DNA from 2 places in the Capillibacterium thermochitinicola genome. Region 1 is predicted to be linked to the other one. Evidence: riboswitches for the same ligand, from Rfam matches in the RefSeq annotation. Region 1 holds a riboswitch; the other holds the start of a gene.
The links. Region 1 has a riboswitch for cyclic di-GMP ahead of G5B42_RS03740 (hypothetical protein). Riboswitches for the same ligand answer to the same signal wherever they lie in the genome.

Region 1 (11,693 bases):
AATACGACCAAAGGAAAGAGTTCTACAAACACCACCCGCAGGATTTGGCCCATCTGACCTTTAATGCCAATGCCATTAAGGAGATCAATGCCCGCAAAGCGGAGCAGGATATCTTGCTTTGCCCGATGGGGAATTACCAGCAACCCATCGCCCAGGCGGTGAACCTGTTGACGGTGGAGCCGGGAATTGGCTATACCGGTGTTTTTTCCGCCTTCCGGGTTTTCGAGTCTTACGCCTGGATGCATTATGTTTACGGCCTTTTAAAACAGGATGACGGTGTTTGGTATGATGCGGTGATCCCCAATTGTTATGACGTGGCCGACTTTCCCTTTGAAGAACAAAAGGAGGATTATCTGCTCTATTTTGGCCGCATCATCTGGCGCAAAGGGGTACAAGTTGCCTCCGACGTGGCCAAGGCGACCGGCCACCAACTGTATGTGGTGGGGCAGGGCGCCCTGGATAATCCCCTGGAAGAGCTGGCGCTGGGCGGAGAAAAACACATCAAATATCTTCCGGCGGTCGGCCCGGAAGAACGTGCCCGGTTACTTGGCAAGGCCAAAGCTGTCCTTATGCCCACCTTTTATCTGGAGCCGTTCGGCGGGGTTAATGTGGAGGCGCAACTTTGCGGGACACCGGTGATCACCAGTGACTGGGGGGCGTTTCCGGAAACGGTCCTCCATGGGGTTACCGGGTACCGCTGCCGGGTTTTCGAGGAGTTTTGCTGGGCGGTCAAGAATATCCACCGGATCCGGCCGCACGACTGCCGGAAATGGGCGGTGGATAACTTCTCCCTGGAGCGGGTGGGGCGGATGTACGAGGAATACTTCCAACGGGTCCACCGGCTCTTTGGCCGTGGCTGGTACGAATCCAATGACGAACGGCGTGACCTGGAATGGCTTTGCCGGTATTATCCAGCGTCGGCCAGTGCGGATTTGAGTTGAGCCCAAAGCGGTTTCCAAAGGCGGGAAGCGCAAAGACGTACAGTGCAGGATCGGAGTTACAGAACATCAGGGATGTTCTTTTCCGGTCCTAATTTTTATAACAAATAGTGTTTTATCTGGCTGGATGGTGAAAAAGAGCACCTAAACCCATATGTCAAACGGTTGACATATGTTACAGGAAGGTACTATAATATTAACGGATCATTAGCAAAATGATCTAGGGTAACGGCCGTCCCTAAATCCAAAGGAGGTAAAAAGGATGAAAAAAGCGCGACTAATCCCGTTGGTATTCGGTTTTTGCATTTTGTGTTCTCCCGTGTTTTAGTTTTTATTGGTAAAAGTCTCAATCTGTCCTTCCTTTCTTATTCATGGCTTGCCAATCCGCAGAAAGCATTATGGGCTTTAGTGATCGTGAGTGTTTGGCAGTATTCGGGATATATGATGATCATTCATATTGCTGGCTTGGTGAATATTCCCAAAGAATTAATTGAGGCCGCCATCATCGACGGGGCCGGGGCCGGGCAGAGAATAAGGAGGATCATTCTTCCGTTGATGGTGCCTTCCTTTGTGGTTACGCTTTTTTTGACGCTGCAAAGAGGTTTTATGGTTTATGATGTGAACCTGGCCCTGACTGACGGGGGGCCGTTTCGAAGTACCGAGTTGATTTCGATGCACGTCTACAAGAAAGCTTTTTTGGCGCAGGAATATGGAATTGGACAGGCGCAAGCATTTTTCCTCTTTCTGATTGTTGCGGCGATTACCCTGGCCCAGGTTTATTTCAGTAAAAAGTGGGAGGTGGAGATGTGAAGGACTTGATGAGGCAATTTGCAGTTAAAGAGAGAAAAAGGAGAAACATTCTGCCTTTCCTTAGACATCTTTTGTTATATCTCCTTTTGGTCATCTATTTATTCCCCTTTTATTTGGTGGTGATCAACGCCTTTAAAGACCGAAGAGCGATCATCTCCAACCCGCTGGGCATCGGTAGTGCGGTGAAACTGATCAACTTTCACCAGGCCTTTATAAAAATGAATTATTGGCAAGGCTTTTGGAATTCCTTAGTTATCACCGCCTTAAGTGTGGTGCTCATTGCTTTCTTCTCTTCCATGACGGCTTATTATTTCCTGCGGTATAAAGGGAAGCTCAGCAAGTTCCTGTTCTTTCTGATGGTCGCCTCGATGCTGATTCCTTTTCAGGCCATTATGATCCCTTTGGTCCGGATTTATGGTTCAACTTTGAAATTGCTTGATAATAAATGGATCTTAATCTACATGTATCTGGGTTTTGGTTCCTCCCTTTCGGTCTTTGTTTACCATGGCTTTATGAAAAGCATCGCGGTGGAGTTGGAAGAGGCTGCCCTGGTTGATGGTTGTACGCCTGTTCAGACCTTTTTTAAAATCGTGTTTCCGCTTTTAAGGCCCACCACGATCACGTTGGTTGTGCTGAATGTCCTTTGGATTTGGAACGATTTTCTCCTTCCCTCTTTAGTCCTTATCTCAAGGACCAACCGGACCTTGCCGTTGTCAACCTTCTATTTTCACGGGACCTATACATCGGATTACGGTTTGTTAATGGCGGGTTTATTGTTGACGATCATTCCGGTGATTGCCTTTTTTATTCTGATGCAAAAACACGTGATCAGCGGCATACTGCAGGGGGCAATCAAATAATCGGTCAAGGGAAAAGCCGATGGGGCCGGGCGGGCGGTGAACGGTTGCGGATGGGACACGGCAATGTGATATAATTTATAAAGTTTGGGAAAATAACGGTTGAATCATTATTGCTAACCAATGAGTTGTGGGTTTTACCCCAAAGGGAGTGAAAAGATGCCGACAATTAAAGATGTAGCGGAGAAAGCAGGAGTTACTGTTACTACTGTTTCACGGGTCCTCAACAACCGGGGCTATATTAGTGAAGCCACGCGCAAAAAAGTATATAAAGCAATGGAAGAATTGAACTATCAACCGAATGAACTCGCCCGTTCCTTGTTTCGCGGGAAATCCCAGTTACTTGGGTTAATCATCCCGACGGTCGCCCACCCGTTTTTTGCGGAATTAGCCGCATCCATCGAAGCATATGCCCACGCCAAAGGCTATAAAGTCCTTCTCTGCAATTCTCAACTGAACCGGGAAAAAGAGAAGGAATATATTGAGATGCTGAAAAGGCACCAAGTCGCCGGAATTATCATGGCCAGTCATACGATGGAAGTTGATGAATTTGCCAAGGTAAAATTGCCGCTTGTTACTTTTGACCGCAGGATTGGTGCGAATATTCCCTATGTGTCTTCGGATAACTATCAAGGCGGCCAACTGGCCACCAATTTGTTGATTGATAAGGGATGCCGAAAGATTGCCCATGTCTGTGGTAATCTTAGCCTTAATATGCTGGCGAATAAACGAAATGAAGCTTTTGTGGACACGGCGCGGGAACGCGGGGTTGAATATTACACGATTCAAACGGAGATTAATGTTTTCGAGACCAAGCAGTATGAACTTTTAATAAGAGATTTATTTAATGAACATCCAGATTTGGATGGGATTTTTGCCAATAGTGATCTGATGGCGGTCAGTGCGATTAAAGTCTGCTCCCTCCTAAAAAAGCGAATACCGCATGATGTACGGATTGTGGGTTATGATGATACGAATATTGCTTCTTTAGTCTTACCGCAAATTACCTCGATCCGACAGCCGATTGAGCAGATGAGTGCCTTGGCCATCGATCTCTTGATCCGGCAGATGAACAAGGAACAGATTTCAGTCGATAATATTCTTCCGGTAATTTTACATGAAAGAGAAACAACATGATGGGTTGTCGCCTGCTGATCACAATTAAGACATCCAGATAGGAGTAGATTGTTTTGACGTTCAAAAACGAGATCGTACTTATTACTTATCCTGATAGCATGGGGAGAAACCTCAAAGAGTTAAGGGAGATCTTAATCAAATACTGCCAGGGTGTTGTGGGGGGTGTTCATCTGCTGCCTTTTTTTCCATCCTCCGCGGACCGCGGCTTTGCCCCTCTTACCTATGAGGAAGTAGATCCGAAGTTTGGGACCTGGGATGATATTCAAGCGTTAGGTGCCCATTTTTACCTGATTTTTGATTTTATGATCAATCATCTTTCCCGCCAATCAGTTTTTTTCCAGGATTTCAAAAGGAAGAAAGATCAGTCGGAATACGCCGAATTATTCATCAGGTACAAGGATTTTTGGCCCGGGGGTGAACCCAGTCCAGAAGAGGTTGACTTGATTTATAAAAGGAAGCCCAGAGCACCATATACGACGGTGCGGTTTCACGATGGGACGGAAGAGAAAATCTGGTGTACCTTTACGGATGAGCAAATTGATATAAATGTCAATACCGCGGTCGGCAAGAAATTTATCCGTGATTCCCTGCGTTTTCTGGTGGAGAAGGGTGCCGCCGTGATTCGGCTTGATGCTTTTGCTTATACAACGAAAAAAGTGGGGACCAACTGTTTTTTTGTGGAACCGGAAGTTTGGGCTTTATTAACGGAAGTCGAGGCTCTGCTCAAACCTCACGGAGTTGCGCTTTTACCGGAAATCCATGAGCATTACTCGATTCAATTGAAATTAGCGGAGAAAGGATACTGGGTCTATGATTTTGCCCTGCCCATGTTGTTACTGCATGCGCTCTACTTCGGAACCAACAAAAGACTGATCAATTGGTTAAAAATCTGCCCGCGCCAACAGTTTACGACGCTGGATACTCACGATGGGATCGGGGTGGTGGATGTCAGGGATCTGTTGAGCGAAGAAGAGATCGAACAGACCCAAAATTATCTTTACGCCAACGGAGCCAACGTCAAAAGGATCTATAGTTCTACCGTCTATAATAACCTGGATATTTACCAGATTAATTGTACTTATTATTCGGCTTTGGGCAACAATGATCAGGCTTATTTACTTGCGCGGGCCATTCAGTTTTTCACGCCCGGGATTCCGCAAGTCTATTATGTCGGTTTACTCGCCGGGGAAAATGATATTGAACTGCTGGAAAAGACCAAAGTGGGGAGAGACATTAACCGGCATAACTATACCAAGGAGGAGGTTGAAGCGAATTTAGCCCGCCCGGTGGTCCAAAAGCTCTTCGCCTTAATGCGGTTTCGCAATACCTATCCCGCCTTTCAAGGCGATTTTCGTTGCGAGCCGATCGGTGAAGAAGCGTTGGCGCTTACCTGGCAAAAGGACGAGTATAAAACGACATTAACGGCTAATCTGAAAACCCATGAGTTCCGGATCGTTTATTTTGATCCGCAACAGGGGCGGGATTGTCCAGTTTCTTTGGGCAGCGGTTAAAACAATGATGCGGCCTAATAATTCCGGATGATCAACTCGTTAATGGCACCCCGTTTCCGGGCGTCGCGGTTGATGGAACGGTTGGCGGGGACCCGCTCGATCTGATAACCCTGGTAGAGAGTTTCAAAGAAATGGTCGGTGGCGTCTTCGTTCTTTGGATCGGAGTTGCTGAGCATCAGGAATGCTCCTTTCCGGTCCATTTCTTTATAAAAGGCGGCTAGTCTTTGCTGGTCCCGGTCGGAAAAGCCGTGGCGGGAATAGGCGGTGAAGCTCGCGGTGGCGGTTAACGGGCGGTAGGGCGGGTCAAGGTAGACAAAACTGCCTTTGGTCACAAACTCACCGGCCTTTTCAAAGTCCCCGCAGATCAGGTGGGTGTCCTGTAAAGCATAGTGGATCGCCATCAAATTCTCCGGCTCGTAGAAGCGGGGGTTTTTATAACGCCCGTACGGCACGTTAAACTCACCCTTTTGGTTCAGGCGGTATAACCCGTTATAACAGGTTTTGTTTAAGAAAATGAGCAGGCAAGCCCGTTCAATCCAAGCCCGGTTGAAAACTTGCCGGTCCAACGCCTGGCGCTGCCGGTTGAAGCGGGCCCGGATTTCGTAGTAGAAGGCTCTCCGTTCGTCCGCGCTCTTTTGCCCGAAGGCAACGGCGATTTCTCCCAATTGCGCGATCAGGTCGCGCGGCCGCTCTTGCAACACTTTGTAGCAGAGGATCAAATCGGGGTTGATGTCAAACAAATAGGCCTCGCCGATCCGGTAATGGGATTTTAAATAAAAAAACATCGCCCCGCCGCCGACGAAAGGTTCGAGATAGCGGGGGATCGCTTTGGATTCCTTGATTGGTTCCGGTAAGCGGGCGGCCAAGGCCTTCAGTAATTGGCCTTTGCCGCCGGCCCATTTCAGAAAGGGACGCATCCGTATTCAGCTCCACTGGCTTTTTATGGGTAAAATTTTATGCGTTTGTCTTGGGACAAGCCAACCTTTGCACAGCTTCCTTGGTGTCGATATTCCAGATCACAATCGCCTCTTCGTCAACGACGGCAATGGTCGGCGCCTGCGGTTCGTTTTTCGGCAGGGCGGGGCTGCCGGGGTTTAAGTAAACCACGCCGTTTTCTTGTTTGACCGACGGGAGGTGCGTATGGCCGGAGATGATCAGATTATAAAAGTTTTTTGTTTTGGCGGGGAGCCGGTCACGGTGGCCGTGGTGGACCAGGATCCGCCAGCGCGGGGTGATAAGATGGGCATAGGGCGCTTCGATGGGGTGGTCGAGGATCATCTGGTCAACTTCGGCGTCGCAATTTCCCCGCACGAAAACAATGGGCTTCTCCAGCGTGTTGAACAGCGTACATAATTCATTTGGCTTATATTCGTCGGGGAGCGGGTTCCGCGGTCCGTGGTAGAGGAGATCACCGCAGTGGATAATCAGGTCGGTCTGGTGTAAAAATTGGTCGTAGGCTTTCCGCCAGGCGCTGACCGAACCGTGGGTGTCGCTGATAACGCCAATGCGCATGTAAATCACTCCTTTTATATTTTAGGTTCTCTGTTGAAGCCCGGCTTTCCTTTACCGATGGTTACAGGGGTGTTGAATTTTATCAGTTGTTTACCCGACCATTGGTTGCTTGCGCTACCAAGCAGAAAAAAGTGTCTCTTATTTTGGTGTAAAGGATTAGTGTGCTTTAGTTTTTCTTGACAGTGAGAACCTTATTAAACGTAAGCGATTAGTAATGAGGGGCGAAGGTTGACAAATTGTGGTTGATGCCGGAAAATAAAGGGGAATTCAAGTTTGTCCAAGTTAGGGATTGAAGAGAAAGGAAGGATCGGCGATGACCAAAACGATTAACCGGGAAGCGGCCTTAGCGTTGTATAAAAAGTATAACCAGGACGAAAGTCTTTTCCGGCATGCCCTGGCGGTGGAAGCGGTGATGCGCCATTTTGCCGCTCTTTTTGGAGAAGACGAGGAGAAATGGGGGATTATCGGCTTAATCCACGACCTGGATTACGAACGTTATCCCGACCAGCACTGTATCAAAGTGAGAGAAATCCTGACCGGCGAAGGCTGGCCGGAGGAATACATCCGCGCCGTGCAGAGCCATGGGTGGGGGATCTGCTCCGATGTGGAACCGGTGGAACGGATGGAGAACGTGCTTTACACCATTGACGAACTAACCGGTCTGATTACCGCTGCGGCTTTGGTCCGGCCGAGTAAGAGTGTTTTGGATTTGGAAGTAAAGTCGGTCAAGAAAAAGTGGAAAGACAAGGCCTTTGCGGCGGGGGTTAACCGCGAAGTCATCGAAAAGGGAGCCGCGCGGCTGGGAATGGCGTTGGATGAGGTGATTAAAGAGACCATAGCCGGCATGCGGAAGGTGGCGGCGGAGATTGGCCTCCAGGGTAATTTGTGATCGCCGGGTCGGCTTAAACCTACCAATCAACAGAGGATTTAGAAAATAAGGATTGGAATAAAGAGAACCTTGGTCGACACCAAGGTTCTCTTTATCCCGACGGGTAAGTATGATTTTCCATTTACCGGCGGCGGCAGGTGCGATTTTCGTCTTTGCCGCCGTTAGAATTAGAGGATATTATTCTGATTCTGTACTGAGCTGCACAATGTCTCGGATGAGCGGGTTGAGCATAACCTGGGTGAAGAAATTGATGGAAACATCTTCCGCGATCGTGGCCCACTCGTCGGCGGAGATTTGGCCGACGTTGACCGTTGTTGCAGGGAGAAGCTCAGGGAAGGCCGGTTTTTGCCCTGGATTAATCAGGCTTTGTTCGACCATGATCGTCGACCGGGAGACTTCGCCTGTGTTCGGGTCGGTAATGTCCATAGTTTGCTCGGCGACCATGCTCCGCCATAAACCCTTCCGGTCGAGATAAATTTTACCGTCCATTTTGGTAAAGGAGGTTGGAGGAGTGGCCGTTTCGATTTGGACGATTGCCGCCGTCATCCGGGCGAGCAAATGATCGATTTTCAGATCAAGATTGTCCCGGAAGGCGATGATTTGTTCTTCGGTAATTGGCCAGGTAGCCAAGTCGCCGTTGTTCTTGGCAATGGTGATGAACTGGGTGATTTTGTCTTTGACCAAAGTCCGGACCGCAGGATTGCCCAAAATACCTTGTAACATGCGATTCATTTCTTCAAACGCAAAATCGTCCTGATCCATCTGCAGAATCAGTTCTTTACAAGGAACGATTTTTTCCTGGCCGTTCTCCATGACGGATAGTTTTACCTGCTTGTCACCGGCGGTGATTTTGTCCCGGTAATATTCGGTGTAGAAATCATAAACCGCCAGTTCCACCTGTTCCCAGGTTTTCTCGTCGGTCTCAAGCAGTAAGGGGAAATAATCGGTAATTTGGACCTGGAAGCCAAAGTACTTATGGATTAGTTGCTGTAGATCGTTCCAATTAATATAAAAAGTTTTTGGCCCCAAGAAGACCGATTGGGCGGTTATTTTCTCCAGATCGCAGTAAAAAGTCAGATTTCCGCAGTTTCCTCCTTTGTAGAGGAGGTTAAGATCAAAGAGGAAACGGCGGTCTACTTTGTCCAACTTTGTGGTGATTTCAAAGGTAACTTGGTTGAAGATCTCATAAAACTTTTGGTATTCCGGATTGTCCGACTGGATACGCACTGCCGCTTTGGTCACAAATTCCTGGTAGTCCAGGTCGTTTACCAATTTTAAGGCCGCGATGAAATGTTCGTGGGGGGCTTTGGGGACACAACCGGTCAAGGAGGTGACCAGCAGAAGACCGATCATAACGGCGAGGGCAAATTTGATCGCCAATCCCTTTTTTCCCGTCGTGTTTTCGGGACTAACCCAATGAGGTTTGTTCAATCGAATCTCTCCTTAAAGGTTTTTTTACTGGGCCGGAAATTCGAATCAAGCTCCGTGAACTTTATTTCGTTATTTATCCTTCTTTTCCTTTATTTGTTATGTAGCAAATTTTTTATGCCTCTGCATCTTGAGGCCGGTACATCTTGACGCCTGATAAAGTTGACAAAAAACTAAACACAAAATGTTCTTGACAAATGGCCACAACCATGCTAATATGAGAAATGCAAGGCATTCCTCGATAGCTCAACGGTAGAGCACCCGGCTGTTAACCGGGCGGTTGTTGGTTCGAATCCAACTCGGGGAGCCATTTTTTTAGGAATTTTGCTGAAAAAAGCAGGAAAAAATTGTTTGACTTCGCCTGCTTGATCAGCTATAATAAAAAACAGTAAAAAAATAAATAAAATCGTTTATGACATTAGCGAAACGATGACTCTCAGGCTTTAAATGGTCACTTGGCCTGGGATGAGTGAGTAGTGAAACCGGCGCTAAGGGTGTATTTCCCTGTAGGCCGGTTTTTTGTTTTTCTAATTTTATTAATCTTTTGTGATAATACGAGGAGGGTTTTGCATGCGGAAAGAAATGAAATTAATCTTGCCAATCGTTTTGTTAGTAATAGTACTGGGGACAAGCTTTGCGGTCGAGAAAACCCACGATATTATTGTGACCATCCCTGAGATTGCGGAGCTCGAGTTGTCGGAGGACAGCATTGACCTGGGCAACTTTTTAGTAGGGAATGTGCTTCAGAACCGGATCGTGTCCGCCACACCCTTAAAGGTAACATACCGTTGTAACCACATGGATGGTTGGGCGTTAAAGGTTTCGGCGACCGCCTTCCAAAACGCCATCGATCCCAGTATCACGATTCCCGTTAACTACCTCTATTTCGGCACGGCGCCGGACAAAACCGACACCCAAATGTCCGAAACGGATATCGTCGTCGCGACTGGGTTGGAACCGGTTAACACCACCACCGAGATTTATTATGCCATGGACTTTCCGGAAAACGCCTATGCGGGCGAATACAGCACCACGGTTACATATACACTGGTTACGTTATAACCGATTGCGAAGTAGGTGTAAACATCAAAACGATGAAACCGAACTTCCTGAAATGGCGAAGTCTTCTTATGCTCACCTTGATGGTGGGCTTTTTATCCTTGACGGGGGTAGCGAACAGTATCACTGTGACACCGCCACGCTTGGCGTTTACGGCGGAGAGCGGTGGCTATTTTGAAGGCCAGATCGAGGTCTACGGGGCTTCCGATAAAGAGATCAGGGTGAAGACCTACTTTATGGATTGGGATTTTGACCAGGAGGGGACCGTCCAGTTTTACGCCGAGCCTAACCGGGTGGAAAGGTCCGCCACCGCGTGGCTGCGGATTGAACCCAGTGAATTTGTGTTGCCCGCGGGCGGTAAAAAAATGGTGACGATCAGCGGACAAGTGCCGGCCGGGACGGCGCCCGGCGATTATTGGAGCATGTTTTTTGTGGAGTTTCTCCCGTATTCGGTGGTGCAAACAAGCGGAATGCGCATGAGTGGCCGGGTGGGCGGCAGCATCACCATTACCGTTCCCGGGCCGGTTACCGTCAAAGGGCGGATTGATGACTTTACTATTGAAAGCAGGCATATAAACGGCCGGCCGGGAATCGCCGCGACGGTTCTCTTTGTTAATGAAGGTGATTCCGTTCTGGAACCCACGGGACGGATTGAAATCAAGGATCTCCAAAACAAACGGGTCGGGCTGGTGACGATCCCGCCCAGTAAAGTCCTGCCCCAGAGTAGCCGCCAGATCCGTATCCAAGAGGAGCTGCGGCTCAAGCCGGGTAGCTACGTGGCGATTGCCGTTGTGGATTATGGCGGTTCCAAGTTGGCCGGCTACCAAAAGGTCTTTACGGTGCAATGAAGAGGTTTATGACAAGGCATGCCGGGGTAGTCAGCCTGCCGGCCGCGGCAGGGGCCGAAAAAAGAAAAAGGAGGGAAAGTATGCGTATGGGACGGTGGCGACTGGTCGGTATCCTTCTTCTTCCCGCTTTTTTCTTGTTGGCCGAACCGCTCAGAACGGCCGATTGCGTTCTTGAATTTGTCATTCCCGAACGGACCGAGATCGCCTTGTCGGTGCCGGTGGTGGATTTGGGAGAACCACGCCGTGAGAATGGACGCCTTTATTACGAACGGATCAATGCGGTCCAGGTTGATTACCGTTGTAATATCCAGACCGATTGGGAGGTACGGATTTCGGCGGAAGATTTCCGGGACGGGACCCGGACCATCCCCATCACCCGGCTGCAGTGGCGGACGGAGGACGGGATCTACCGGGATATGCCCGCCAGTGGCAGTTATCTGGTGTTGGCCCGGAAAAGGGATCACCAGCCGCGCGCTGGGGTAAAGCATAGTAAGAAAATCTCCTACCGTCTGGAATTAAGGGGTGACGAATGGGGAGGAACCTACTCCGCCCCCATAACCTACACCTTATTCGTACCATAGGAGGTGAGCGTAATGGGTAAAGGCAGGGTTTGCCTGCTGCTACTGGGGTTGCTCCTGACGGTGGCATTGGTGCCCGTGCAAGTCCAGGGGATCGATTGGGAGAATGGAGCGATTCTTGCCCTC
Region 2 (11,693 bases), on a different contig from region 1:
GCAAGGCCCCGAAGTAGTTGGTTTCAAAGATCGCTTTCGCCTTGGCCAAGGGGAACTCCTCGAGCGGCCCGAAGACCCCAAACCCGGCGTTGTTAATCAGGACGTCGATGCCCCCGGCTTCCGCCAGAAAGCGGTCTACGCCGGCCCGGACCGAATGGTCGTCGTTGACATCCATGGCCAGGAATTTCACCTTCCGGCGCAACGGTTCGGGGAGAGACGCCACCTTGTCGAGATTACGGGTCGTCCCCCAAACCTGACACCCCGCGTCCGCCAGTGCTTCTGCAATGGCGGCACCAATTCCGGAAGAAGCTCCGGTAATAAGAACCTTTTTCCCTGACAAGCTCATTGCCATCAAAAAAACGCTCCTTTACGTTTACTGTCCATCGCCGGACCCTTCCGCCAGCGGATCCGGCCGGGGATCCTTCCCGCCTAAAAAGATCCAAACCCGCTGCCAAAAAGTCAATCCCCACTTGTCCCAGGTTTTAAGGACTTGATCGGTGACATCTTCCCCACCCACCTGGAAACCGCCTTTGAGGAGAATACAATCGTACTTTTCCTTCTTCGCCACATGGGCGACAACCGCCTTCAACTCCTCCAGCACGGCCTCTTCTTGCCGCCGGTAACTTTCCTCCAACTCCTGCCTCTTCTGATCAAGGCGGGCCTGGGTGGCCAGGGCTAGTTCCCGGCTGCGGCTAAAATCATCCGGACTTAACGTCTGAATCTGCTGTTGGTGTTCGGCTAAAACCTGGGCGGTAAACTCCTCCAGGATCCGGCGGTTGTTTTTTGCCCGTTGCTCCAACGCAATAAAGTGGGGAGCCTTCTTTTTAATCCTGTCCAGATCTAGAAGCCCGATTTTGGGTTCGGGTACTTTTGTATTCGCTTCAACCGTCCGGTGTGGCCCGGCATACGCTAAGACCAGAAGGAGTAGGCCAACGGTTAAAGTCAAAAAGAGGAAAAATCGTTTTGCCATCTTCTACTGCTCCTCCCCGGAAGTATTAAAGACCGAGACAAATGGTCGGTCCGGCGCTAACACAGGAGATATTCAACCCGCCGTGGCAATCTCCTGCCGGGAATAATTAACGTCCCGGCTAAAGAATAACCCGCCACCCGGCGGGTCTGTTTTGCAACGGACAAAAGGTAGTGAAGTTAGTATTTTACCCTTTTTCCGGTATGGAGCAGGATTGTTTCTTCCCCAATATTGGTGGCGTGGTCGGCAATCCGTTCCAAAAAACGGGCGATCATGTTAAACCGGACCGTTTGCCGGATGGAACGGGGTTGTCCTTCGGCCAATTCCCCGCTGGTCAACTCCTTATAAATGATGTCACAAAGATTATCGGCCTCTTCGTCTTTACGGCAGACCGCTTCGGCCAGATCGGGATTACCATCAACAAAAGCCCTTAATGCCACTTCAAGCATATTAAGGGCTAAAGAGGCCAGTTTGGGGATATGGGTTAAAGGTTCTATGTATTCTTCATTTTTGAACTCCAGAACGATCTCCGCAATGTTCGTCGCGTAATCGGCGATCCGTTCCAGATCTTTAGCCATCTTAAAAATGGAAAGACTGTTACGCAGTTCTTTCCCGTGGGGGTTCTTTTCCGCAAGAAACCGGGTAATCTTGTCTTCAAAGACGATCAGTTCGTTATCAAAAAGGTCATCCTCTCTGATAATCTCCAAGGCGGTCTCCGGATTTTTTTCCACCAAGGCATTGATCGACCGCTGGACCCGCTCTTTAACTGCATCCCCCATCTTCTTGATCTCCGACATCAACTGTTCAAGCTGGTTCAAAGCAACCACACCTTTCTCGTAAATATACTTGGCCCTCTACCTTTTACTAACGTCCGGTTTCGCAAAAAATTCCCGGTAACATTAATATTAGTTACAAAAGGGTAAAATCCTCCTGCCACTTGTCATACACTTTCTTTCGCCCTCTTCCCGCTCACCACCAAAGAGCGGGGAGGATTTAACCTGAAATTAGCGAAGTTATTAGTGACTGGCCAATCGTGACTTAAAACAAGGAGGTGACCATAAAGGATCCCGACGGACCTCTTAACCCCGGTATCATCATTTGATTTATCTTCTTTTCCTTACTGAACAACTTGCTACAAGATACGGAAAATTACCCTTTGGGAGGAGTTTTGCAATGTCGATCAAAATCGTCACCGATTCCACGGCTGACCTCTCACCGGAATTAAAAAGCCGCTACGGTATTGAGGTGATTCCCCTTACGGTCCATTTTGGCGAGGAGGTTTACTATGATGGGATCGACCTTACGCAGGACGAGTTCTTAGAAAAAGTCAACACTTCCCCCCATTTCCCCAAGACCGGCCAGGCCACACCGGCCGCCTTTCTAGAACTTTTCCGGCGCCTCCTCGCGGAAGGTCATGAAATTTTGTATGTCGGAATCTCGTCCGACCTGTCCGGTACTTACGCCTCCGCCTGTCTGGCGGCGCAAGAATTGGCCGACGCCCCCATTGCCACCGTCGATTCCCGTAATCTATCAATGGGCATCGGGGTTTTGGCTTTGCATGCGGCCGAAATGGCCGAGCAAGGTACCTCTCTCCAAGCGATTGCCGACCGGCTCAGGGCCATGACCGCACGGGTAAGAACCTCCTTTATCGTCGATACGCTAGACTTTTTATATAAAGGAGGAAGACTAACCCGGGCGCAAGCGCTGATCGGCAACGTTCTCCAGATTCATCCGCGTATTGAGGTTGTCGACGGCAAGATGTGCGTCCCGGAAAAAATCCGGGGAAGTAAAAGCAAAGCCAAAACCCGCCTCTTAGAATGGGCCACCGCCAACAAAGAACGGATCGACGACAACTGGATCGCCGTAACCCACTGTCGTGACGAAGAGGCGGCCAATGATCTCGCCGCGCAGTTCCGGGAGATGGAGCTGGCCCGCAATGTCGTTATTACCAAAGCCGGGGCCGTGATCTCAACCCACTGCGGACCGGGAACCGTGGGCATTATTTATGTGGAAAAAGAAGCATAAATGAAGAAAGGGGACCGCAAAGGTCCCCTTGGCGTTTATAGATTTATCGATTCCAAACGCGCACCACTTGCCATGATCTCCAGAAAAACCTGGACAATCTCCGGATCCAGTTTCTTCCCGGCTTCCTCCTTGAGGGCTGCCAGGGCGGCGTCCGGGGAAAGCGGTTCTCGGCCGAAAGCCCCGTAGCGCAATTTATCGTAGTAATTGGCCACGGCAATAATCCTGGCCGTCCTTGGGATCTCCCGCCCCCGCAGGCCTTTGGGATAACCACTCCCATCCCAGTTTTCATGGTGGCTGAGCAGATACCTGGCTACCTCCATCGTCTGGGGCGAAGCGTTGGCAATCCGGTACCCGGCCACCGGGTGCTCCTTTAACTTTCGCCATTTCTCTTCGGTCAGCGGCTCCTCCGTCGCCAGTAAGGCCTCCTCCAAGACGATTTTCCCCAAGTCGTGAAGGTAACCCGCCTGTTTTAGCCGGTTCAAGTTCGACGGGGACAGCTTCATCGCCTTCCCGAGTTCTACACATAGTTTACTTACCCTTTGGGCGTGCTCCTCCTCCCGGGGGAATCGTTCGTGAAAGGATTTGACAATTCTTTGGATCGCATCGTTGTTAAACCGTTCGCTGTCGATCGCTTTTTCCAAATACATCCGCTCTTCGGCATTACGGATGGTTTGGGCGAGGTCTTCCGTCGTAACGGTTTTGGTGTCAACACCCAAGGAGATACTTCCCGGCAGGCCATTGATCCGTTCTTGGGCAAACTGCTCTTTGACCGCCATCCGGAGTTTTTCCCCCTCTTCCCCGGTGGTGCGGGGTAAAAACAGAATAAACTCATCCCCGCCCCAACGCGCGATAACCGCATCTCCTTTTTGACAAACCATCCTTAAAATTTCCGCCACCTTCTTTAGCAGAAGATCGCCCGCCTGATGCCCGAAGATATCATTGGTGATTTTCAGTCCGTTGACATCACCAATGATCACTGTAAGGGGAAGATTGGCCTCCACATCCAGCTTTGTATACTCATTTTCGACGTATCGCCGGTTATACAGTCCGGTTAAAGGATCATGAAAACTGAGGTAAATCAGCTCCTTTTTGTTGTTGTATTCTTCGGTGATATCCCGTACGTAGGCACCGACGCCGTACCGGCCGCTGACGAGTTTAACCGGAAACCTGGTGGCGGCAAAAACCCGGTTGCGCCAGACTAATTCTTCCTCGACTACCGTTTTGGTGGCCAAAACCTTTAGCTCGGTCCTCGTGCTGAGAGCAGCAAACCCCGGATCGGCAAAGGCGAAATCATCCCGCCCAATAATTTCACGCACTTCTTTGTTGTAGAAATCAGCCAAGGCTTTGTTAACCAGAAGATAGCGGAGATTTTCGTCTTTTAAGTATATATAACTCTGGTTGGCGTTGATATAAGTCTCCCATATCTCGTTTAAAATGATATTCTCCTGATAATTTGCTTTTAACCGGCGGTAGCTTAGGAACAAGATTAGACTAAGCACGAACAACAAAAGCACAGCCGCAGAAAGGACCAGAATAAGACCGTGGTAATACTGGCCGGTATTGGCACGGTCCGGAGAAAAGAATAAAAGGACAACGAGGATCATAATGGTAATAATGGCTTTTCGCATTTAAGATCCCTCTCCGCACATCTTGACCTTTTGGTGCTTAACTGATCAATAAAGGATGATAAAAAAACAACACCCTTCGGCAGCCCGGCTGTCTTGGTTTAAACGTGAGTTAAACTTTAGACCCGCAGCTTTGCGCCCCCGGCTTTCGCCGGATTTGCCTTTTCGCGATCCGTTGTTTCGCCAGATTTCAATTAAAAAGACAGATTATTATAAGAATAGTAACATGATCCAGACACTAAAGCAACTATTAAATCATGTTTTTGCCGGTTTTTGCCCTTTTTTGCCCTTTTTTCTTGGTTTTTATTCTAATTCATTTGTTGCATTTGTAAATGTAAATATAAAATGTGAAAAAGAGGAAATTGGCGGGATGTCAAAAATTAGTACTACATAGATCACTTATGTCAAGGAGGGTCCAAGATGTACAACTTAGACCAACTCCTCTCTTATCTTGTGTTTATTGCCGTGATTACCTTCATTGTCGAACGAATCATTGAGAATTTACTCATGCCGTTGCTTCCCCCGGTGCCGAAGAAAGGGGAGCATCCGGACCAAAACATCGCCAAAATAGTTGCCTTCCGTACTTATCTGACTTTGCTTCTGACCTTTGCCTTCGGTTTTGGGTTGGCCCTGGCGAATCCCCGCTTCCGTCTCCTGGCGGGCGGATTGGGAATGGAAACAGCACCCTTGATCGACAGCCTTTTTACGGCGGCGCTGATGGCAGGGGGCTCGCAACCGCTCCACTCCATCATTGAGCAGGCCAGAACCAAAAAAAAGTAATGTTTTTATCGCCACAAAAACTTGTAAAAAACTTAATCCAGATTGCTTTTTCCGTCAAAACCTAGTACTTTATAATTAAGCCACATGTAATACACTGATTCGGAAATAGAGGATCTTTAACCAAAGGAGAAGAAGTATGAAGTACAAATTAGTAGCAGTCGATGTCGACGGCACCCTCCTGGACAGCAATAGCAACCTTACACCGGAGACCATAAAAGCAATCCAAGAAACCATCGCGGCCGGGGTGATCGTGACCATCTGCACCGGCCGGCCAATCCAAGGAGTCGAACCGTTGATTGAGCAACTGGGTCTGGATCTGCCCTTTATCACCTACAACGGTGCCATGATCGTAATGGGAAAATCAAGAAAGATCCTTTACGCCCAAACAATGCGGGGCGAAGACGTGAAAACCGTGTACAAACTCGGCACAAACCTCAAAACCACGGTTGTCATTTGGGCCGACAACAAACTCTATGTCCAGCCGTTTGGCCCGGAAGCAACCGCCTACTCCGACCTGTCAAGGACGAAACCGGAGCCCATTACCGATCTGGAAGCGCTCATCGCCCAAGGGGTGACAAAAGTCCTTTTTTACGACACAGTAGAAGCGATCCGCCATTTTGAAAAACAGGTTGCGCCCGCGGTCCCCCCGACGGTGAATTACTGTACTTCCCAGCCGTTCCTTCTGGAATTTTTCGACCAAAAAGTCTCGAAAGCCAATGCTTTGGCCCAATTGAGCGCTTATTACGGCTTCTCCCGGGAGGAAATCATCGCGATCGGGGACGGGTTTAATGATCTGTCAATGATCAAATATGCCGGACTCGGCATTGCCATGGCCAATGCCGATGCGGCAATCAAACAACACGCCGACTATGTGACGCTCTCCAATGACGAAAACGGTGTCGCCCATGCCCTCTACCGCTTCTGTTTGAATAAAGCACTGTAAGCTTATGATGCCATCTTGTCTTTGTTTCCGGGGAAACAAGGACAGTTACTTTTACCGTTCAGATGAAAATAAGGAGGGGAAATTTTGAACATCACAAAGATACCCTATGGAATGGTTGGCGGGAAGGAAGTCTTTCAGTTTACCCTCAAAAACAAACATGATATGACAGTGAAGATCATTAATTTCGGGGGGATTGTCACATCGCTTCTGGTCCCGGATAAAACCGGCAAACTTGACGATGTGGTCCTCGGTTTTGACAATTTAGCCGACTATTTAGCCGAGCACCCCTATTTCGGCGCGCTCATCGGTCGTTACGCAAACCGCATTGCCAAGGGCCGCTTTGTTCTGAACGGTAAAGAGTACCAGTTGGCCCTGAATGACGGTAAAAACCACCTTCACGGCGGGAATATCGGTTTCAACAAGGTGGTCTGGGATGCTGTCGAGTTTTGTAACGCAGAAGGGGCTGGGGTGGAGCTCAATTATTTATCCAAAGACGGGGAGGAAAACTACCCGGGGAACTTATCCACCACTGTCCGTTACCTCCTGAATGACCAAAATGAACTGGTCATTAAATATCTGGCTACCACCGATCAGCCAACCATCGTCAACCTCACCCACCACGGTTACTTCAATTTAAAGGGGGAAGGTTGTGGCGATATCCTGGACCATGAAATCATGATCAACGCCGACCGTTATACGGCCGTTGATGAAGAATTGATTCCCACCGGGGAATTAATTCCGGTGCACAATACCCCCTTGGACTTCACCACTTGGCAACCGATTGGAGCGCGGATCAAAAAGCTCCCCGGCGGCTATGACCATAATTATGTTTTAAACCGCAAGGGACCTGAACTAACTTTGGCCGCCAGCGTCCGCGAACCGAAAAGTGGCCGGGTAATGACGGTCTACACCACTGAACCGGGAATGCAGTTTTACACCGGAAATTTCCTCGACGGGACCTTGACCGGAAAACGCGGTGTAAAATACGGAAAACACAGCGGGTTCTGTCTGGAAACCCAACACTTCCCCGATTCCCCCAATCACCCCGCGTTTCCTTCCACAGTCTTAAACCCGGGGGAAGTTTACCAACAGACCACCATATACCAGTTTACCATTGAACAATAAAAACCAGTGGTCATAAAAACAAGTGGTCCGGGTCATTTCATGACCCGGACCACTTTTAATTGACCATTTTCAATCACAAGCCGGTCGATATTTACTTTCCGGTCGCCACTAGGCTGCTCCGGATTGGTATGGGTATGGTAAACAATCAAAAGGCTCCCGTCGGGGGAACGGGTTACACAGTTATGTCCCGGGCCGGAAAACCCCGCCGCTAAATCTTTGGCCAGGAGCGGATTGCCGTCCGCCTTTTGCCAAGGCCCCAACGGGGAAGTGGCCACGGCATACCCGATGGCGTAGTCACTGGAAGCATAGCAATTGGCGGAATACATTAAATAGTACACCCCGCGGTCCTTCAGGACAAAAGGGCCTTCATTCCACTGCCAATCCCGGTCAATCCCCTCCCAGGGTTGGCTGGGCTCGACCGCTAAAACCGGTTCCCCCAACAAAGTCAGAAGGTCGGCACTGACTTCTTGCACAAAAATTTGGCTGATATGTTTACCATCGATTATATTTTCCGAACAATCCTGAACATAATAGAGATAAATTTTCCCGTCGTCATCAAAAAAGAAATGCCCGTCGATAAAGGACTTGCCCCGGTCGAAGAGGGGTGCTTTCCGGTTGCGAAAAGGGCCCAAGGGGTGTGTCGCCGTGGCCAAGGCCAGCTTCAGCGAACCGTCCCGGTCCCGGGCGCTGTAAATCATATAGTAATTCCCCTGGTAATAAGTGACTTCGGGCGCCCAAAAATCGCCGACGCCCCATTGGTTACCCTCTTCCCGTGCATCCAAAGCTAATCCCCGTTCTTGCCAGGCGGCCAGATCGGGAGATTCCCACACCTTAAACCCATAGGGGGAGGAAGTGGCATACAGGTAATATTTTCCCCGGTCCCGCAGGACATAAGGGTCACCGATCTGGGTGATCTCCCCGCATTTTAAGGTTCGGGTCAACTCCATCCTCTCCCCGCTCTTAGCATTAATTGGTTTAACATTAAAGTCCCGATCGGTTGTTGGTTATAGCTGGCACCCAAACGTAAGGTGGTAATCCATATACGCCCGGACTCCAGTGGAAGCTCGACCAAAAAACCGTCAAGGTTTCCCAACCAGCCTTGGAACATCCCGCCATACACCCTTACCCCTGGTAAGGTATCCAGGTTGGTGACAAGCGTAGCCGGATAAAGACCGGCCATTTCCCAACCGGGTACTTTTGCCACCGGTACCCCGGGGAAAAGTGAGGGGTCAAGAAAATTAACCGCTGCCGCCCGGTCCCAGTTTTCCCCTTCCACCAGTTTCTTGAGGGTGAATCCATCTCCCGTCATCTGGCTTTCCGCCAGCCAAAGCACGTGCCCCCCGGCCTCCAAGTGGGCCCTAACCTCCGGCGTCAAGGCCGTAGTCAGGCAAAGTCCCGCCGCTTTCCCGTCCGGAGCGAGCTTAAATCCGTTTTTAACCAATTCGGTGATAAAGGCCGGAGGCAGACCCACCGGATAAACAACCGGGCCGTTGACCACCCGGGCGGCCGGCGGGGTAATGGTGAGTTCTTCTTCATTTTGGCAAATAACCCGCTCCCCACAGCGCAATTCATAGCGGAGGCAAAGCCGCTGCGGCGTATCGACGTTGGGCAACGGAAGCAAAACTTCATGGCCGGGGGTAACCGCAGAGGCAAGAACGGTAAGGGGCGTCTTCTCCGAAAGCCTTGTCCCGTTCAGGTTCCAAACGATTTCCCCTTGAAAATCTTGATCCGTGTTATTGACCACCACCGGCCGGACCCGGAGCGTTTCCCCGCACCAAAAGTTTCTTTTGTTCAGGTCGGCGCTGATGATGGTTTCCCCGTTAAAATAAGGGGCTTTCGCAAAACCGGCCTTCAGCTGGCGGTTATAGGTCAAGAACCCATTGGTTTCCCATTCGATATCGGTTAGTTCTGTGACCACGTAACCGGCAAGCTCCGGCCTTTTCCGGATCTCCTCGATGATAAATTTTACACCCCGGAATTCCCGTTCTTGCGCTGCCCGTGCCAATTCATTCAAGTTGGAAAAAATCCGGTCCAAACCGTATTTCCGGAAATTGCGGGCGGCCGTCGCCGGAATCTTAAACTCCTCCTTAAAGATTCGGGCACTTCCCTGCCACCACGGAACCGCATCCAAATCTTCACCGGTAATCTGATCGGTCTCCGGAAGCCCCCACATTCCGAATTCGGAGATCAAAATCGGCTCCCCCCAGTGATTGGCGGGCAGGGCGTAATTCTCTTCCGGATGCTCGACAATGCGGGTCAAATCAGCCCGCCACTCCTCGGCGAGCTCGGGAACGGCAAAGTAACGGTGATAGTCATTCAGATCGGTGCAGACATGGGCCCAGCCTGAATTATCACAAACCAGACGGGTTGGATCGGCCTTTTTTACCTCCCGGTATAATTCATTCACCCACAGCTGTTTTTCCCGGTCATTGCGGAGTCGCCATTCCAATCCCCATTCTTCATTATAGATACTCCAGATAATAATGGAAGGGTGATTATAATCCCGCTCAATTAAAGCAAACAATTCCTTTTTAAACCGGGCCTTGGCCAGTTCCGACCATTTGGCGCAGTTGGGTGGTTCCGCCCAGATGAGCATCCCCATGCGGTCAGCCCAGTACAGGTAACGGGGATCTTCTGTTTTGATGTGTTTCCGGAGCAGGTTAAAACCCATGTCCCTTGCTTTTTTGATCTCCTCCTGAATCAGGCTTTCGCTGGGGGCATAATAGATCGTTTCCGGCCAGAACCCCTGGTCCAAGGCACCGCGGAGATAGAAAGGCCGGTTGTTCAAAAAGAGGCGCCCCGCTTCCCAATGAATTTTACGTAACCCGAAATAAGTAACCATCCGGTCTCTGGGAATGGTCCCGTCTTTAAGAATAATCTCGGTATGGTAGAGCCAGGGCGAGGACGGGCTCCAGTAGCACGGGTCCGTCAGGCCGAGACTGTAAGTATGGTCGTCCCGGTAAGGAAAGGACCGTTTTTCGATCATCCGGCCGCGGTCTTCTGCGGCATAGATCATAATCTCCACGTTTGGATCAATTAGGTTATTCACTCCATCACATAGCACCGTAAAATGGACGGTGTCCTGATCCAGATCGGGCGTGATCTTGACCTTTTCAATAAAGGCTTCGTTATAGATCAGCAGCCTGACATCCTGCCAAATACCGCTGACCCGGCTGTACCAGCTCCCCTGTTTGCCGTGGGGAAGCTCTTGATTCTCCTCCGGGTCAAAGACACACACGACCAATAAATTGGCCTCTCCGCCACGGACCAGATCGGTGACCTCAAAGCGGAACGGGGTATATCCACCTTCGTGCATACCCAATTTTTTCCCGTTCAGCCAAACATCCGCCCGGAAATCAACGGCGGCAAACTCTATAAATATGCGTTTGCCACGGAGCTCCGGCTCAAGCGTGAATTCCCGGCTGTACCAGGTATATCCCGTATAGCTGTATAACTCTTTACGGTAGGTTTGCCATACCCCCGGCACCGGATACCGGTCACCGGCGGGCAGACCGCAATACCATTTTTCTTCCTCGCCCCGCCCCCGGGGATCGATGGTGAAGGTCCATAATCCGTTCAGGGTCCGGATCTCACCCATGCCCATCCCTCCCCTTGGCTAGCCTTGCCCCGTTCTCATCTTTTACCTTTGGTATGACGATCATCTTTGTTCTTCCTCCGTTCGTAAGGTCATGACGATAATAAGATCCTTTTCAAAGGCGGGGGTTTGGATGGTAACCCCCTCGGTCCAGGTCAGGCGTTCCTCCTGCAACCAACATGAACGCCACGGATCCCAGTACTTCACTTCATACTCCCCGGGCTCCAGCCCTTCAATGGTGAGTTTCTCCCGTTCTTCCCCCTTCCGGGCTTCCGCTTTCCGGACCAACCATGCCATCATCCTCCGCCCGTCCCCAATGGCGCACGCGAGGATCCCCTCCTCCGTTCCCAGGTCGCCGGAGATATGATCAGGAACAAACCCTTGCCAGTCAACGGCGGCAATAAATTTACTCACCCGCTGTAAAGCTTCAAGCATCCCGGTGGATAAGATATGGGGTACCCGGTACGGCCAGCGCATGCCCGTCCCGGCTCCCCCGCTGAAGAGATGGGCGAAGGAGACATTATGTAAAAATTCCGCATCCATTCGGGGATCGCACTACCGTCGGGTTATAAGTGCCGAGCGGATCTTCAAGCAAACCCAGGGGGGTCTCGGCATACTCAATCATCACGCGGA

Region 2: another riboswitch for cyclic di-GMP. It lies ahead of G5B42_RS06930 (bifunctional diguanylate cyclase/phosphohydrolase); the one in region 1 lies ahead of G5B42_RS03740 (hypothetical protein).

The regions. Positions count from the first base shown of each region.
Region 1 covers NZ_JAAKDE010000006.1:44,536-56,228, reverse strand. The annotation lists gene G5B42_RS03790 (glycosyltransferase) at 1-941, shown strand, start outside; partial or broken gene G5B42_RS03785 (carbohydrate ABC transporter permease) at 1,245-1,748, shown strand; gene G5B42_RS03780 (carbohydrate ABC transporter permease) at 1,757-2,608, shown strand; gene G5B42_RS03775 (LacI family DNA-binding transcriptional regulator) at 2,765-3,742, shown strand; gene gtfA (sucrose phosphorylase) at 3,796-5,253, shown strand; gene G5B42_RS03765 (DNA adenine methylase) at 5,268-6,170, opposite strand; gene yfcE (phosphodiesterase) at 6,208-6,765, opposite strand; gene G5B42_RS03755 (HD domain-containing protein) at 7,079-7,654, shown strand; gene G5B42_RS03750 (hypothetical protein) at 7,832-9,085, opposite strand; tRNA gene G5B42_RS03745 (tRNA-Asn) at 9,318-9,392, shown strand; cyclic di-GMP riboswitch class II at 9,496-9,579, shown strand; gene G5B42_RS03740 (hypothetical protein) at 9,653-10,144, shown strand; gene G5B42_RS03735 (fimbrial biogenesis chaperone) at 10,177-10,989, shown strand; gene G5B42_RS03730 (hypothetical protein) at 11,070-11,570, shown strand; gene G5B42_RS03725 (hypothetical protein) at 11,583-11,693, shown strand, end outside.
Region 2 covers NZ_JAAKDE010000013.1:30,578-42,270, reverse strand. The annotation lists gene G5B42_RS06950 (SDR family oxidoreductase) at 1-352, opposite strand, end outside; gene G5B42_RS06945 (OmpH family outer membrane protein) at 374-970, opposite strand; gene phoU (phosphate signaling complex protein PhoU) at 1,147-1,785, opposite strand; gene G5B42_RS06935 (DegV family protein) at 2,141-2,992, shown strand; gene G5B42_RS06930 (bifunctional diguanylate cyclase/phosphohydrolase) at 3,028-4,620, opposite strand; cyclic di-GMP riboswitch class I at 4,696-4,789, opposite strand; gene G5B42_RS06925 (hypothetical protein) at 5,038-5,397, shown strand; gene G5B42_RS06920 (Cof-type HAD-IIB family hydrolase) at 5,534-6,340, shown strand; gene G5B42_RS06915 (aldose epimerase family protein) at 6,425-7,465, shown strand; gene G5B42_RS06910 (glycoside hydrolase family 43 protein) at 7,498-8,412, opposite strand; gene G5B42_RS06905 (glycoside hydrolase family 2 protein) at 8,403-11,063, opposite strand; gene G5B42_RS06900 (hypothetical protein) at 11,124-11,603, opposite strand; gene G5B42_RS06895 (hypothetical protein) at 11,581-11,693, opposite strand, start outside.